Regions from separate parts of the Microbacterium sp. Leaf203 genome, predicted to be linked through region 2. Evidence: predicted binding sites of a transcription regulator. Region 2 holds the regulator's gene; the other holds the start of a gene.
What was found. The regulator LexA, encoded in region 2, represses DNA repair genes until DNA is damaged. The targets are predictions, from matches to a motif close to TCGAACANNTGTTCGA.
Positions count from the first base shown of each region.

Region 1: the regulator LexA is predicted to act here: its motif matches at 2,427-2,442, upstream of ASE56_RS05125 (intein-containing Rv2578c family radical SAM protein).

Region 1 covers NZ_LMKF01000022.1:843,544-851,060, forward strand. The annotation lists partial or broken gene ASE56_RS16520 (DEAD/DEAH box helicase) at 1-144, shown strand, start outside; gene ASE56_RS05125 (intein-containing Rv2578c family radical SAM protein) at 283-2,418, opposite strand; gene ASE56_RS05130 (M15 family metallopeptidase) at 2,549-3,670, shown strand; gene ASE56_RS05135 (LCP family protein) at 3,672-4,913, opposite strand; gene ASE56_RS05140 (S8 family serine peptidase) at 5,120-7,517, shown strand, end outside.
Region 2 covers NZ_LMKF01000022.1:1,627,489-1,635,005, forward strand. The annotation lists gene ASE56_RS08800 (GNAT family acetyltransferase) at 1-236, shown strand, start outside; gene dapF (diaminopimelate epimerase) at 305-1,159, shown strand; gene ASE56_RS08810 (class I SAM-dependent methyltransferase) at 1,310-1,954, opposite strand; gene hflX (GTPase HflX) at 2,041-3,558, shown strand; gene ASE56_RS08820 (prolyl oligopeptidase family serine peptidase) at 3,618-5,516, opposite strand; gene lexA (transcriptional repressor LexA) at 5,639-6,328, opposite strand; gene ASE56_RS08830 (LysM peptidoglycan-binding domain-containing protein) at 6,587-6,937, shown strand; gene ASE56_RS08835 (histidinol-phosphate transaminase) at 6,984-7,517, shown strand, end outside.

The DNA of each region.
Region 1 (7,517 bases), 780 kb from region 2:
ACCCTGATCACGCGCCAGCGTCGTCGTCGCATGACCGAGCTGCTCGACCGGGCCGAGATCCAGGCTCCCTTCGAAGAGACCGCGCTCGGCGACGACGTGCTCGAGGAGCTCTCGGGTCGTCAGCTGTCGAACGTCGACGCGTAACCCGCCTCTCGAAACCCCCGTCGCGACCGCGGCGGGGGTTTCGTGCATCGCGGGCGCGGAGACGCGACGCTCGCGCGAGCCGAGCGGGCACGATGCTGAGCGGGCTGCTCCTGCGTGAGATGTCGGGGAGCGAGGCCCTCAGAAGAGCGTCGGCTCGCTCGCGGGCGCGACGCGCGGACGAGTGGATGCCGAGACCCCGACCGTTCGCACGGGTCCGAGGCTGCTCGCCGGCGCGGTGCGTGCCGCGAGGCCGGGCTGGGGCCGGCCGCGCGGGTTGTCGTCCTCGTCCCACCCGTCCAACCGGTGCATGCGCAGGAGGGGGCGCATGCGTTTGCCGAGCCACGTGCGGTACGCCTTCGGTGCCGAGGTCGAGACACCCGGGTACAGCCCCCGGTACGAGGAGACCAGGTGCGGATGCTCGCGCTCGAGCCACTCGAAGAACCACTGCTTCGCGCCGGGCCGCAGGTGGAGTGCGCCGTAGACGACGCGCGCCGCGCCGGCGGCTCGAATGCGGGCCAGGGCGTCGTCGAGCGCCGCGACCGAGTCGGTGAGGTGCGGCATGACGGGCATGAGGAACACCGTCACGCGGAAGCCCGCGGCGGTAGCCGCGCGCACGGTCTCGAGCCTCGCCTCGGCACTCGGGGTCCCGGGCTCGATCGAACGCTGGAGCGCGTCGTCGAAGACCGCGATCGACATGGCCAACGACACCGTGACCTGTTGTGCGGCCTCGGTCAGCAGCGGGAGGTCGCGCCGCAGCAACGTCCCTTTGGTGAGGATCGAGAACGGTGTGCCGTTGTCGGTGAGAGCCCCGACGATGTCGGGCATGAGGCGGTACCGCCCCTCGGCGCGTTGGTAGGGGTCGGTGTTCGTCCCGAGCATCACGGGTTCGCGCGCCCATGACCCCCGGCGCAGCTCGGTGCGCAGTACCTCGGCGACATTCACCTTCACCACAATCTGCGAGTCGAAGTCGGCCCCGTAATCCAGGTCGAGGTACTCGTGCGTTTTCCGAGCGAAGCAGTTGTGGCTGATGACCCCGTTCGCGATGAAGTCTTCGGTACCCGTCGTTATGTCGATCATGTCGATGTCGTAGCCGATGTCTTCGACTTTGACGACCCTCAGGTCCGAGCTGGTCTTCACCGCTGTCCCTGAGACGTCGACCTTGCGGGTGATGGACGGCCGGGCGATATCGAAGAAGCGCTGCCGCGAGGCTAGCCCCCCGCGAAGACGGATGTAGGACACGCCGTTCGGGCGGGCGGGTTCGCGAACAGCATCGAAGTGGAACGCGGCGAGAGCCTCTTCCGTCAGCGAGAGGAGCTCCTCATTCGCATTGCTGATTCGCACGATCCCGCGCGAACTCGAGCCCTCCGCGTCGAAGATGCCCCCGAGGAAGCCCGCCATCCAATCCCGACTTCGTGTGCTCGGTATCGCGGTGTAGTCCTCGATGCGCGCAACATCCCGCATCTTGGCCGTGTGCAGAGCCGTCATGGGTCGGCGATGCGCGGGCACGGGGAAGGGCCGGACCATCGTGACGATGCCGATCTGCTCGAGAAGCTCCTTCGAGAGGTCGAGCGCTTCGCGATCGGCGAGGGCGAGTCGGAACCGGTGAATCGCGCGGACTCGGTTTCCGTCGTCGTAGGTCTTGTGAAGGATCATCGCGTCACCGCGCACCATGCCCGTCAGATACCCCTGGCGCCAGTCGGGACCCATCGCCTGTGCGTAGGGGCGGGCGCCCGTTCCGAAACCTTGCAGACGGTTCGACACCGTGAGGTGAGGGCGCTGTTCGCCCGCGAGGGGCGAGTCGGTGACATGCTTCCACCCGCGTTCCGTCAGGAACCGGTGGTCTGCGCTGCCCTCGATCTCGGTTCCATCAGCGAGGGTGACGCGATGGAGCCGTTTGCGAGTGGTCCACTTCGCGCGAACGGTCGTTCGGACATAGTGGCGATATCGCGCTCCCTGCTCGGTGCCGATGATCTCGTCTCCGACGCGGATCTCCGACAGCGGGACCTGGCGGCCGTCCGCTTTCAGGATGAGGGTGTCCGGGGAGAGGCAGTACGAGCACGCATGGCTGCACCCCCGGTAGGGATTCACCGTCCAGTCGAACGGCATGGCCGAGACGCCGGGCACGCGGTTCAACGCGCTCTTGCACAGCACCTCGTGGAATGTCATGCCGGCGAATTCCGGCGTGGTCACCGACCGCACGAGGCCGTCCATGCGCTCCATGCCCGGGAGTGCCGCGGTGTCCTCCACCCCCAGCTGCTGTCCCTGCCATCTCATGCGAACAGTCGAACACATGTTCGACGAATCGGCAACACGGCGCCCGAGTCGTTCGCGGAGAGGGTCGAGCACCCGCGACCCCGCCTCCACCCGGGTCGACCGTTCAGGATGCACCCGCGAGAATGGAAGCGTGACCAGCCACGACCCCGAGACCTCGCCCCGCCGCGCCGCGCGCGCGGAGGCCGAGCGACTCGCGACCGCGGCCCTCACCCTTCCCGTCGTTCCCGGTGGCGACGACTCCGCCGCAGCGCCTCCGACCCGTCGGGCTCTGCGGCGAGACGACGACGCCCCCGAGGCGGGGGAGTCCGAGCCCCGCGGCATCCGTCGACTCGCCCCCGTCCTCCTGCGCCGCCGCCTGGCGGTGGTCGCCGCGGCCGCCGTCGTGGTCGCCGGTTGCGTGGTGGCGATCGGGGCCGCCGCCTCGGGAGGCGGGCCCGACGGGTCCACCGACGCCGTCGCGCAGATCGCCGGCCCCCCGGCGGTCGCCGACGACGGAATCCCCGTGCCGCAGCTCGCGGCCGTCGCCGCCACGGCGACCCCGTGCGACGACCCCGCCTTCACCTCCGCGCTGGCCGCGGGAGACGACGCCGCAGTCATCGACGCGGCGGGGGGCGGGCAGGCGTTCCGCGCAGCGGTGGCATCCGGGATCGCTCCCTGCGTCTCGCTCTCCGACCCGAACCGCGAGTGGCTCGTGGTCAACAAGCAGCGTCCGTACGACCCGGTCGACTACCAGCCCGGCGACCTGGTCATGCCCGCAGACGTCCGCGCCCTCGAGGATTCCGCTCTGCGCGCCCCCGCCGCGCGCGCGCTCACCTCGCTCGTGAAGGCCGCATCCGCCGCCGGCGTCGGTGAGATCGGCTACCTCAGCGCCTACCGCTCGTACACGACGCAGAAGTCGACCTACGCCGGGCGCGTGGCGGTCGGGGGCGTCGCCGAGGCCGATCGCGAGAGCGCGCGGCCCGGCTTCAGCGAGCACCAGTCGGGGATGGCCGTCGACATCGTCCCCTGCAACGGTTCGTGCAAGACGCTCGACGACGTGGCGGCGTCTCCGCAGGGCGCGTGGGTGCGCGATCACGCATGGGAGTTCGGCTTCATCACGCGGTACGCCGAAGGGCGCGAGAGCGTCAGCGGGTACGAGCCCGAAGCGTGGCACCTGCGCTACATCGGTCCCGAGCTCGCCCGGGCCTACCACGAGGGCGGTTTCACGACCCTCGAGGAGTTCTTCGGGCTGCCTGCGGCGCCGACCTACTGACTCAGTTCACGACGCCGCCGCTGCAGGTCTGCTGCGCGGCGCTCGATCCGGTGATGGCGGGCGGGAGGGCGACTGCTCCCGTGTTCGGATCGACCTCGCCGGGCTCCGGCGCGGGGCCCTCCGTCGGCGCCGGCTGTTCTCCGGGGGCCGGCTCGGCGATCACCGTGCCGTCGTTGACCGCCACTCCTCCGGTCACCTCGATCGACCGGTTCTCGCGCAATGCGTCCCAGAGCACCTCGGCCGCGGCGTAGTTGGGCGCCACGCGGTTGGCATCCGAGCGGGCCTCGACGGTCGGGTACTGCACGAAGACGATGTCTTCGAAGGGCACGTCCTTCACCGCGGAGGCGACCTGGACGAGGGTCAGGGGGTTCGTGAGGCTCTGCGTCGGCGTGACGTTCCGAAGGCCGGTCGAGGCCAAGCGCAGCACCGTCGAGGGGTTCGACAGCACCTCTTCGCTGACGAGCTTGCGCGCGAGGCGGGACATGTACTGCTGCTGGTTGCTCACGCGGGCCAGGTCGCTGCCGCCCACTCCGTATCGGGTGCGCAGGAACTGCAGCGCCTCGAGGCCCTGGATGGTCCGCGGTCCCGCTTGCCAGTCGATGCCCGTGTTCGCATCGCGCATGTCGCTCGCGAGGCAGATCTCGACGCCGCCGATCGCGTTGGTGATCTCGATGACGCCGCCGAAGGTGACCATCGCGCCGAATTGGATCTGCTGGCCGCTCATATCGGCGATGGCGGTGATCACGCACGAGAGTCCGCCGTACGTGTAGAGCTCGTTGATCTGCAGGGTGCCGCCGCCGAAGCGGCCCCCGTCGGCGGTGTCGCACGCGGGGGCGTCGAAGATGAGGTCGCGCGGGAACGAGACGACCGTGACCTTCCGGGGTTCCTCCGAGATGTGCACGAGGATGTTCACGTCGTTCAGGCGTCCGCCCGCGTCCGCACCCTCGCAGCGGTCACCCAGGAGGGCGATGAGCTCTTCTTCGCACTCGTCGATGCCGACGAGCATCATGTTCACGCCGCCCGAGAGCGCCCCGAGGTCGGGCGGGACGGCCGGCTGATTCTCGACGACCACGGCTTCTTCGACGAAGTCGGCGGTGAGGTCGTACGCCGTGTACGACACGACTCCGATCACCGCGACGGCGCCGACCACCGCGGCGACGGCGAGGAGCTTCGCGAGCTGGCCGAACGGGTTCGGCGAAGGCAAGCGGGCGTGCTGCGCGACGGTGCGACGGCGCCGGGGCATGGCTCCTCCTCGGGTTTCGTCGAGTCTAGGGGGACCGGATGCCGGGACCCCGGCGCGACGACAGGGGGGGCGAAGCGAGGGTCGCCGTTTTCGGACCCCGTCCAAACTGAACGTTGGTGATGAAACCTCTCTGAGTTATGTTTGTGCAACGCGCGCCACCGATGCCGCGCAGATCGCTCAATTCATCCCCCCGTTTGGAGCGCACGATGGGTCGAACCCTGCGTTCGGTCGCGGCCATTTCCCTGGCCGGACTGTTCACCGTTGCCGGAGCCACAGCCGTTCAGGCTGCCGACGTGGGCGAGGAGGTGACGCCTCCCACACCCATCGAATCCGCGACGGGCCGGTACATCGTGGTCCTCGACGAGGCCCCCGTCGCCACGTACGAGGGCGGCGAGCCGGGCCTCGACGCCACGAAGTCCGACGAGGCGCGGCTCGATGCCGACTCCCCGCAGGCGCGGAAGTACTCCGCCTTCCTCGAGGAGCGTCAGCAGAACGTCGCCGACGAGGCGGGCGTCCGCCCCGATGCCACCTACACGATCGCCGTCAACGGCTTCAGCGCGAGCATGGACCCGAACCAGGCCGCCAAGCTCGCCGCGACCAAGGGCGTGCAGAAGGTCGTCCCCGACGAGATCCGCCACCCGGTCGCCGTCCCCTCGACCGAGTTCCTCGGCCTCGAGGGCGACAACGGTGTCTGGCAGAAGATCGGCGGCATCGGTTCGGCCGGCGAGGGCGTCGTCGTCGGTGTCGTCGACACCGGCATCGCGCCCGAGAACCCCGCCTTCGCGGGCGAGCCGCTGGGCACCACCGCCGGTTCAGAGCCGTACCTCGACGGCAACGACGTCGTCTTCCGCAAGGGCGACGGCACCGACTTCCGCTCCCCGCGCGTGGCCGAGGGCAACGGGTGGTCGCTCTCGGACTACTCGACCAAGCTCGTCGGCGCCCGGTACTTCGACCAGGGTGCCGCCGCCACGGGCTTCACCTTCGAGGCGGACTACCGCTCGCCCCGCGACGGCGACGCGCACGGCTCCCACACCGCCAGCACCGCGGCGGGCAACAACGGAGTCGACGCGAGCGTCGAGGGCATCGACTTCGATGCGATCTCGGGTGTCGCCCCGGCGGCCAAGGTCGCCGCGTACAAGGCGTGCTGGGCGGGTCCCGACCCGCTCGTCACCACCGACGACGTCTGCGCTCTGAGCGACCTGCTCGGCGCGATCAACGCCGCGGTGTCCGACGGCGTCGACGTCATCAACTATTCGATCGGCGGAGGCGCGGCCACCACCACGCTTTCCCTCGAGGACCAGGCGTTCTTCAACGCCGCCGCGGCCGGCGTCTTCGTCTCGGTCTCGGCCGGCAACTCCGGGCCCGGCGCTTCGACCGCCGACCACGCCTCGCCGTGGTACACCACCGTCGCGGCATCCACGATCCCGACATACGAGGGAACCGTGAAGCTGCCCGACGGGTTCCAGGCCGCGGGAGCATCGGTGTCGGTGCGCGAAGGTCAGGATGTGACGGCACCCGTCGTCTACGCCGGCGACATCGCGGCATCCGGAGCCGATCCCGCGAACGCGGCGCTGTGCCTGATCGGATCGCTCGATCCCGCGAAGGCTGCCGGAAAGATCGTCGTGTGCGATCGCGGTCAGAACGCGCGCATCGAGAAGTCGCAGGCGGTGAAGGATGCCGGTGGCGTGGGCATGATCCTCGTCAACGTCACGCCGGCCTCGGTCGACAACGACTTCCACTCGGTGCCCACCGTGCACATCGACGCGCGCTACCGCGACGCTCTGCTCGCCTACGTGCGCGGGACGGCGGACGCCACCGCGACCCTCGTCGGCGAGAACGTCACGGGCGAGACGACACCGACGCCCCAGGTCGCGGGCTTCTCGAGCCGCGGACCGATGCTCGCCGACGGCAGCGACATCCTGAAGCCCGACGTGTCGGCTCCGGGTGTCGCGATCCTCGCGGCGGCGGCCAACGCGCCCGGCGCCACCCCGACGTTCGAGTTCCTCTCGGGCACGTCGATGTCGTCGCCGCACGTGGCGGGCCTCGGGGCCCTCTACCTGGGCGAGCGCCCGCTGGCGGCTCCGGCCGAGGTGAAGTCCGCGATGATGACCACCGCGTACGACACCGTCGACGTCGAGGGCGCTCCGGCTCAGGACCCGTTCGCGCAGGGCGCGGGCCACGTCGATCCGACGAAGTACTTCGATCCGGGTCTGTTGTACCTGAACGGTCCGGCGGACTGGGCGGCGTTCCTCCAGGGCAAGGGCCTCGAGGACTTCGGCGTCGCCCCGATCGACGGCAGCGACCTGAACCTCGCGTCGATCTCGATCGGCTCGCTCGCGAAGCCGCAGACCATCACGCGCACGGTCACCTCGACGAGGGCCGGGACGTTCTCGGCATCCATCGACGTCCCCGGAGTGGATGCCACGGTCGAGCCGGCCACGCTCGAGTTCGCCGCGGCGGGCGAGCAGAAGACGTTCACCGTGACCTTCTCGCGGACGGACGCGGCTGCGGAGCAGTGGACGAGCGGGTTCCTCACCTGGACCGGCGACGGTACGCAGGTGCGCTCGCCGATCGCGATCCGTCCGGCCACCGCCGAGGCTCCGG
Region 2 (7,517 bases):
ACTACCTCGCGACCGCCGCCTCGCACCGCGGGCAGGGGATCGGGCGTCGCCTGGTGGCGGAGGCCGAGCGCCTGCTCGAGGCGATGGGCTGCCCCAAGGTGCAGCTCATGGTGCGTCCCGACAACACCGGCGCGCGGGGCTTCTACGACGAGCTCGGGTACGAGCCCTTCGACACCTGGGCGACCGGCCGCCGGCTCATCGTCGACGGGCCCGGAGGCCCTTCGTCCTCGGCGTGAGCGGGATCGTCAGTCGCGGATGCACTCGCACCGCGAGTCTCGCTGCCACCCGACCGTAGACTCGACGCATGGCGACTCTCCCGTTCACCAAGGGCCACGGAACCGGCAACGACTTCGTGGTGATCGCCGACCCCGACGGCGAGCTCGACCTCTCCGACGCACAAATCTCCGCCCTGTGCGACCGCCACTTCGGCATCGGCGCCGACGGACTGCTGCGCGTGGTGCGCTCGCGCGCCATCGACGAGGGGGCGGATGCCGCGGCATCCGGGGCCGAGTGGTTCATGGACTACCGCAACGCCGACGGTTCGAAGGCCGAGATGTGCGGCAACGGAACGCGGGTCTTCGCGCGCTACCTGAGCGACACCGGACTCGCCTCGCTCGAGGGAGGTTTGCGCATCGGCACGCGCGCGGGCATCAAGACGCTGACACGCAGCGATCGCGGCTACGAGGTCGGTCTGGGCGAATTCGCGATCGAGCCCGGCGAGACGCTCGTGCGCGCGAAGGGCCTGCCGGTCGCCCGTCCCGGCGTCGGCGTCGACGTGGGCAACCCGCACGTCGTGGTCGCGCTGTCGTCCGACGCCGAGCTCGAGGGCCTCGATCTCGCCTATCAGCCGGTGCTCGACCCGGCGCCGCGTCACGGCGCGAACGTCGAGTTCGTCGTCCCCGCCGACCCGCTCGTGCGCGACGGCGTCGGAGCGATCCGCCTGCGCGTGTTCGAACGCGGCGTGGGCGAGACACTGAGTTGCGGGACCGGAGTGGCGGCAGCGGCCCTGGCCGTTCGCCATTGGGCGGGCGCCGCCGCCCCCGACTCCTGGGTCGTCGACACTCCGGGCGGCACGCTGGGCGTGCGCGTCACCGATGGCCGGGTCCACCTTTCGGGCCCTGCCTCGCTGGTGTTCACCGGCGAGGTCGCACTCGCCTGACGAGGGCGCAGAGCGGGGACGGACCGTCGGTTGCCGCCGGCGGACCGGGGTAGGCCCTCTTCAGCGGACCGCGATCAGCACCCACACGAGCGCGCGATCTCGCGTCGGGCGGGCGATGCCGGCATCCGGAGTCCCCGTGCCGGGTGCGTCTCAGGAGACGACGTCGATCAGCTCGCTCGGCGGCGAGCCGTGCTTGCGCACCCGCAGCACGCGGAATCCCCGACCGGTGGCGGCACGCTGCACGCTGTACCCCTCGGGGAACGTGGCGGCGAGCCAGCGCTGCAGGGAGTCCGAACCGAGGTTGCGCTGGACGACGAACCACCCGTCACTGCGTTCCGACAGGCGGGGGATCCAGTGCTGCAGCATGCCGTGCAGCTCGGACTTGCCGACGCGGATGGGCGGGTTCGAGCGGATGGTGCGGAAGGTGACGTCCTCGGGAACATCCTCCGGACGCACGGCGTTGATGTTGGTGAGGCCGAGGGACTCCGCGTTCCGCCTCACGAGATCGAGAGCACGCTCGTTGACGTCGACCGCCCACACGGTCGCGTGCGGTGACGCGAGCGCCAGCGACAGCGAGATCGGACCCCACCCGCACCCCAGGTCGAGGAAGTTCCCACCGGCGGGAGGGGGCGGGGTGTTCGCGAGCAGCACCGAGGTGCCGGCATCCACGTGGTCGGGACTGAAGACGCCGCCGGCCGTGACCACCTCGAGCTCGCGACCGGCCAGCGTCACGCGAAGGTGGCGGAGCTGCTCGGGACTCGACGGCGACGCGCTGAAGTAGTGCTCGCTCCCCATCACGTCAGGATATCGGACCGGCCCCCTGGGTGCTGGGCCGGATAAAGTGCCAGAACACGCGGAAACTGCCGCGACGAAAGGAACACATGACCGAACAGACCACACCCCCGAGCACGGACGCGTCTCCGGTGGATCCGGTGGACCGCGTGCTCTCGCGCGCCGAAGCGCACCGCGGGGTCCGGGTCTTCGGTGCGGCACAGGCTCTGCAGGACGCCACGACCGCGTACGGCGGCGACGCCGACGGCGATCAGTGGGACCGCGAAGAACGCGCGGCGCTGCGCCGCGTCGCGGGCCTGTCCACCGAGCTCGAGGACGTCACCGAGGTCGAGTACCGACAGTTGCGCCTCGAGAACGTCGTCCTCGTCGGCGTGCACCCGCAGGGGGAGCAGGCGGATGCCGAGAACTCGCTGCGCGAGCTGTCGGCCCTTGCCGAGACGGCCGGTGCCGTCGTGCTCGACGGCGTGCTGCAGCGGCGCCCGCACCCCGACCCCGCGACCTACGTCGGTCGCGGCAAGGCCGCCGAGCTGCGCGACATCGTCGCCGCGGTCGGCGCCGACACGGTGATCGCCGACACCGAACTCGCTCCCAGCCAGCGCCGTGCGCTGGAGGACGTCGTCAAGGTCAAGGTGATCGACCGAACCACGGTGATCCTCGACATCTTCAGCCAGCACGCCAAGAGCCGCGAGGGCAAGGCGCAGGTCGAACTCGCGCAGCTCGAATACCTCCTCCCGCGTCTGCGCGGGTGGGGTGACTCGATGTCGCGTCAGGCCGGTGGCCAGGTCGGTGCCGGCGGTGCCGGTATGGGCTCGCGCGGTCCCGGTGAGACGAAGATCGAGCTCGACCGTCGTCGCATCCGCACCAAGATGGCGCTGTTGCGCAAGCAGCTGCGCGACTTCGCCCCCGCCCGTGAGGCGAAGCGGGCCGAGCGCAAACGTCACACGATCCCGTCGGTGGCCATCGCCGGGTACACGAACGCCGGCAAGTCGAGCCTGTTGAACCGCCTAACCAGCGCCGGGGTGCTCGTCGAGAACGCGCTCTTCGCGACCCTGGATGCCACGGTCCGCCGCTCCGAGACCAGTGACGGCCGCGTCTACACGCTGACCGACACCGTCGGCTTCGTGCGGAACCTTCCGCACCAGCTGGTCGAGGCGTTCCGGTCGACGCTCGAGGAGGTCGGCGACGCCGACGTCATCCTGCACGTCGTCGACGCCTCGCACCCCGATCCGGCCGCGCAGCTCATGACGGTGCGCGACGTGATGGGCGACGTCGATGCGAACTTCGGTCAGGAGATCGTCGTCTTCAACAAGGCCGACCTCGTCGGCGAAGACGACCGCCTCGTCCTGCGGGGTCTCGCCCCCAATGCGAAGTTCGTGTCGTCCCGTACGGGCGAGGGCATCGACGAGCTGCGTGCAGCGATCGAGGACGCACTGCCCCTGCCGGCCGTCGAGGTGCAGGCCGTCGTCCCGTACGACCGCGGCGACCTCGTGTCGGCCGTGCACGAGAGCGGGCTCATCGTCGCGCAGGAGCACCGCGAGAGCGGGACGTTCCTGCACGCGCACGTGGGCGCTCGTCTCGCGGCCGAGCTCGCACCGTTCGGAGCCTGAAACCCTCGTGAGGGCCCCGTCGACCTGCCGGTCGGTGGGGCCCTCACGAGGTTCGGCGGTCAGCCCTTCTCGCCCTCGAGCGCGAGCGGAGGGATGCCGGGGGTGTCGAATCCGAAGACCGCGCCGAGGAAGCCGAGTTCGCGTTGGAGGGAGTCGATCACCGTCTCGGACCGTCGAAACCCGTGGCCTTCGCCCTCGTAGAGCACGTAGGCGTGGGGCACGCCGTGCGCGGCCAGGGCGTCGCGGATGGCCTCAGCCTGCGACGGCGGGACCACGCGGTCCTCGGCGCCCTGGAGGATGAGCAGGGGCACGCGGAAGAGATCGGGGCGGCCCAGGGGCGAGCGCTCGATGTAGACCGGCTCGGCCTCGGGGAGTGGTCCGATGAGTCCGTCGAGGTAGCGGGCCTCGAAGTCATGGGTGTCCTCGGCGAGGGCGCGGGCGTCTCCGACGCCGTAGCGCGAGATGCCCGCCGAGAACACGTCGGTACGCGTCACCGCGGCCAGGACGGTCCAGCCGCCCGCCGAGCCCCCCGCGATGGCGAGGCGCTCGGGATCGGCCAGGCCCGCCTCCGCCAGGGCGGATGCCGCGGCCGCGACGTCGTCGACGTCGACGACACCCCACTGCCCCTTCAGCCGATCGCGGTAGGCGCGGCCGTATCCCGTGGACCCGCCGTAGTTGACGTCGAGCACGCCGATGCCTCGACTGGTGAAGAAGGCGGTCTTCGCGGAGGGGGCGGGACCCACGTGCGAGGTCGGTCCGCCGTGCACGAGGACCACGTAGGGCGGGCGCTCGCCCGCAACCGGGGTGACGTCGGGGCTGGTGGGGGCGTACGCGAAGGCGTGCACCGGCCCGTGCGGGCCGTCGGTGGACAGGGCGCGGGCTGCCGGCATCCATTCGTCTCCCCACGAGCCGGCGCCGCCCGTGACGAGCTCGACCGCGCCGGATTCGAGGTCGACGAGCCACAGGCCCGCGCGTCCGCCCGCATCGGAACCCGAGACGAGGGCGCGTGTGCCGCGGACGTCGTCGATCGCGGCTCCCGCGACGACAGGGACGTCGACCGGGCGCACGCCGCTCGGGGCGATCTCGACGACCTCGTCGGAGCCGTTCGTGCGGACCGCGATGACGCGACCGTCGGCGGCGGCCCCGAACCACCGCGTGCCGAGGACCCAGAGACCTCCGCCGGTGTCGGCGTCGGCGGGGGCGAGGGGTTGGGCGTCTCCGTCGAGAGGCCGGCGGAAGAGGTTCCAGCGACCGTCGGGGTCGTCGGCGTAGAGCAGCTCGTCGTCGGCGATCCAGACGGGTTGCAGGGGCGCACGGCGCTCTCCGCCGGCGATGTCGCGAACGGAGCCCGTCTCGAGGTCGGCCACGCGGAGGCTCGTGGCGTCCCAGGGCATGTCGGGGTGGTTCCACGCGACCCACGCCAGGCGGCGGCCGTCGGAGGAGAGGGCGGGCTGCGCCAGGAAGTCGCTTCCCTCGGCGAGCACCTCGACCGGCCCCTCGAGGGGGATGCGCACGATCGCGCGGTCGGGGACGCGGGAGGAGCCGTGGGTCTCGCGGATGGCGAGGAGGACGCCGTGCTCCCACCTCAGGCCGCCGTGACGGACGGCGTCGTCGGCGGGAGTGAGGGGGCGCGCGGTCTCGCCCGGGCGGAGCGCGTACACGCGCTGGTCGCTCTTCTCGACGTAGTACAGCTCGCCGTCGTCGGACGCCGTCCAGGCGCCTCCGCCGTACTCGTGCACGGCGGATCGGGCGTTGGCGGGGGCCGGGAGCACCGTCTCGACCGAGCCGTCCGTGCGGCGACGCTTCACCGCGACGCGACCCGCCTCGTGCGGGACGGATTCGCCCCACCAGATCTCGTCGCCCACGAGTCGGGCCCCGTCGACGCGCGGCGATGACTGCGCGACGGACTCGGGCGTGATCGGGGAGGGCCAGGAACCGTAGGGGAGGGTGTCAGCCATGACTCCACCCTAGGCAGGGCCTCCGACATCCGCCCGGGTGCGCGGTCGTCGCGGCTTTCGCGACGGAACGGAAGAAGCCGGATGCCACCCCTCGGTGGACATCCGGCCTCGAGCCGTGCGCGTCAGACGGTGCGCAGCACCGCGACGACGCGACCGAGGACGACGGCCTCGTCGCCGAGAATCGGCTCGAACGCGCTGTTGCGGGGGAGCAGCCAGGTGTGACCGTCACGGCGTCGGAACGTCTTCACCGTCGCCTCGCCGTCGAGCATCGCGGCGACGATCTCGCCGTTCTCGGCGGTCGCCTGAGAACGGATGACGACCCAGTCGCCGTCGCAGATGGCCGCGTCGATCATCGACTCGCCCGACACTTTGAGCATGAACAGGTCGCCCTTGCCCACGAGCTGACGGGGGAGGGGGAAGATCTCCTCCACCTGCTGATCGGCGGTGATCGGCACTCCGGCGGCGATGCGACCCACCAGTGGCACCAGGGCGGCGTCGCCCAGGGCGGGGGCGGCGTCGGCGGGATTCTCGGCGGCGGCGCCGGGCAGGTCGATGAGGACCTCCATCGCACGCGTCTTTCCCGGGTCGCGACGCAGGTAGCCGCTGAGCTCCAGCTGGTTCAGCTGATGCGTGACGCTCGAGAGCGACTTGAGCCCGACCGCGTCGCCGATCTCGCGCATGCTCGGCGGGTAGCCGTGCCGCGCGATCGAACGCTGGATCACTTCGAGGATCGCCAGCTGCTTGTCGCTGAGGTTCTTCCGCCGCCGGGTCTGCGGCCGCTCGCGCCCGGCGGCGGTCGTCGCGTCGGTCATCTGTGCTCCCCTCGCGCCGCGGAAATCACGGCGGAAATTCGAATGTCGGAGGTTGGTGATGAGGTCTCCGTGTCGAAACCGTATCCGGTCGACGACCCGAATGACACGGAGCCTCGCGCGTGTCGCGTTCGATTCGTCTCCGATACACGAGGTGTTGACATTCGAACAGGTTCGAAGATAGATTCGGAATACAGATTCGCACCACCGTCCTCCCGGCCGAGGGCGGGGTGCGAATCTCTCCCCACCAAGGAGCACATTATGAGCAGCATCGCCCTCACCGCCCCGTCCACCCGCCTGCGCATCACCGCGCGCGGTCGTCGCGTCGTGGCGTTCCTCGTCTCCCTCCCCATCGTCGCCGTGCTCGCCGTGGCGATCGTCGGCGGCGGATCCGCACTCGCCTCCGGCGACGCGGGCGCTCCCGCCGGCTCGTTCACCGAGATCACCGTCATGAGCGGCGAAACCCTCTGGTCCATCGCCGAAGACGTCGCGCCGTCCGCCGACCCGCGTGATGTCGTCGCCGAGATCGCGCGTCTCAACGCCCTGCCCGGCGGCTCCGTCTCGGCGGGACAGCGCATCGCGATCCCCGCCGAGTACGCTCCCGCGGCCTGAGCGCAGACCCCCCGCTCGCGCGCCTCGACCGTTCTCGACGCCTACGATGGGTGAGGTGACCGTACGCCTCGACGACCTTCCTCTTCGCGACGATCTGCGGGGCATGACCCCGTACGGAGCTCCCCAGGCAGCACTGCCCGTGGCGCTCAACGTGAACGAGAACACGCATCCCGTTCCGCCCGAGGTTGCAGACGACATTCTGGATGCCGTCGCCCGGGCGCTCCGCGACGTCAACCGCTACCCGGACCGGGAGTTCACCGGTCTGCGCGAGGCCTTCGCCGGCTACCTCGGCCACGGCCTCAACCCCGACCAGATCTGGGCGGCGAACGGCTCGAACGAGGTCCTTCAGCACATCCTGCAGGCGTTCGGCGGTCCCGGCCGGACGGCGATGGGCTTCGCGCCCACGTATTCGATGTACCCGATCCTCACGCGGGCCACGGGGGCCCGCTGGATCGCGGGTGAGAGAGAGCACGACTTCTCGCTGTCTCCCGAGTCGGCGGCCGCGCAGGTGCGCGAACAGCGACCCGACATCGTGTTCCTCTGCGCCCCGAACAACCCCACCGGCACTCCGCTGCGCCTC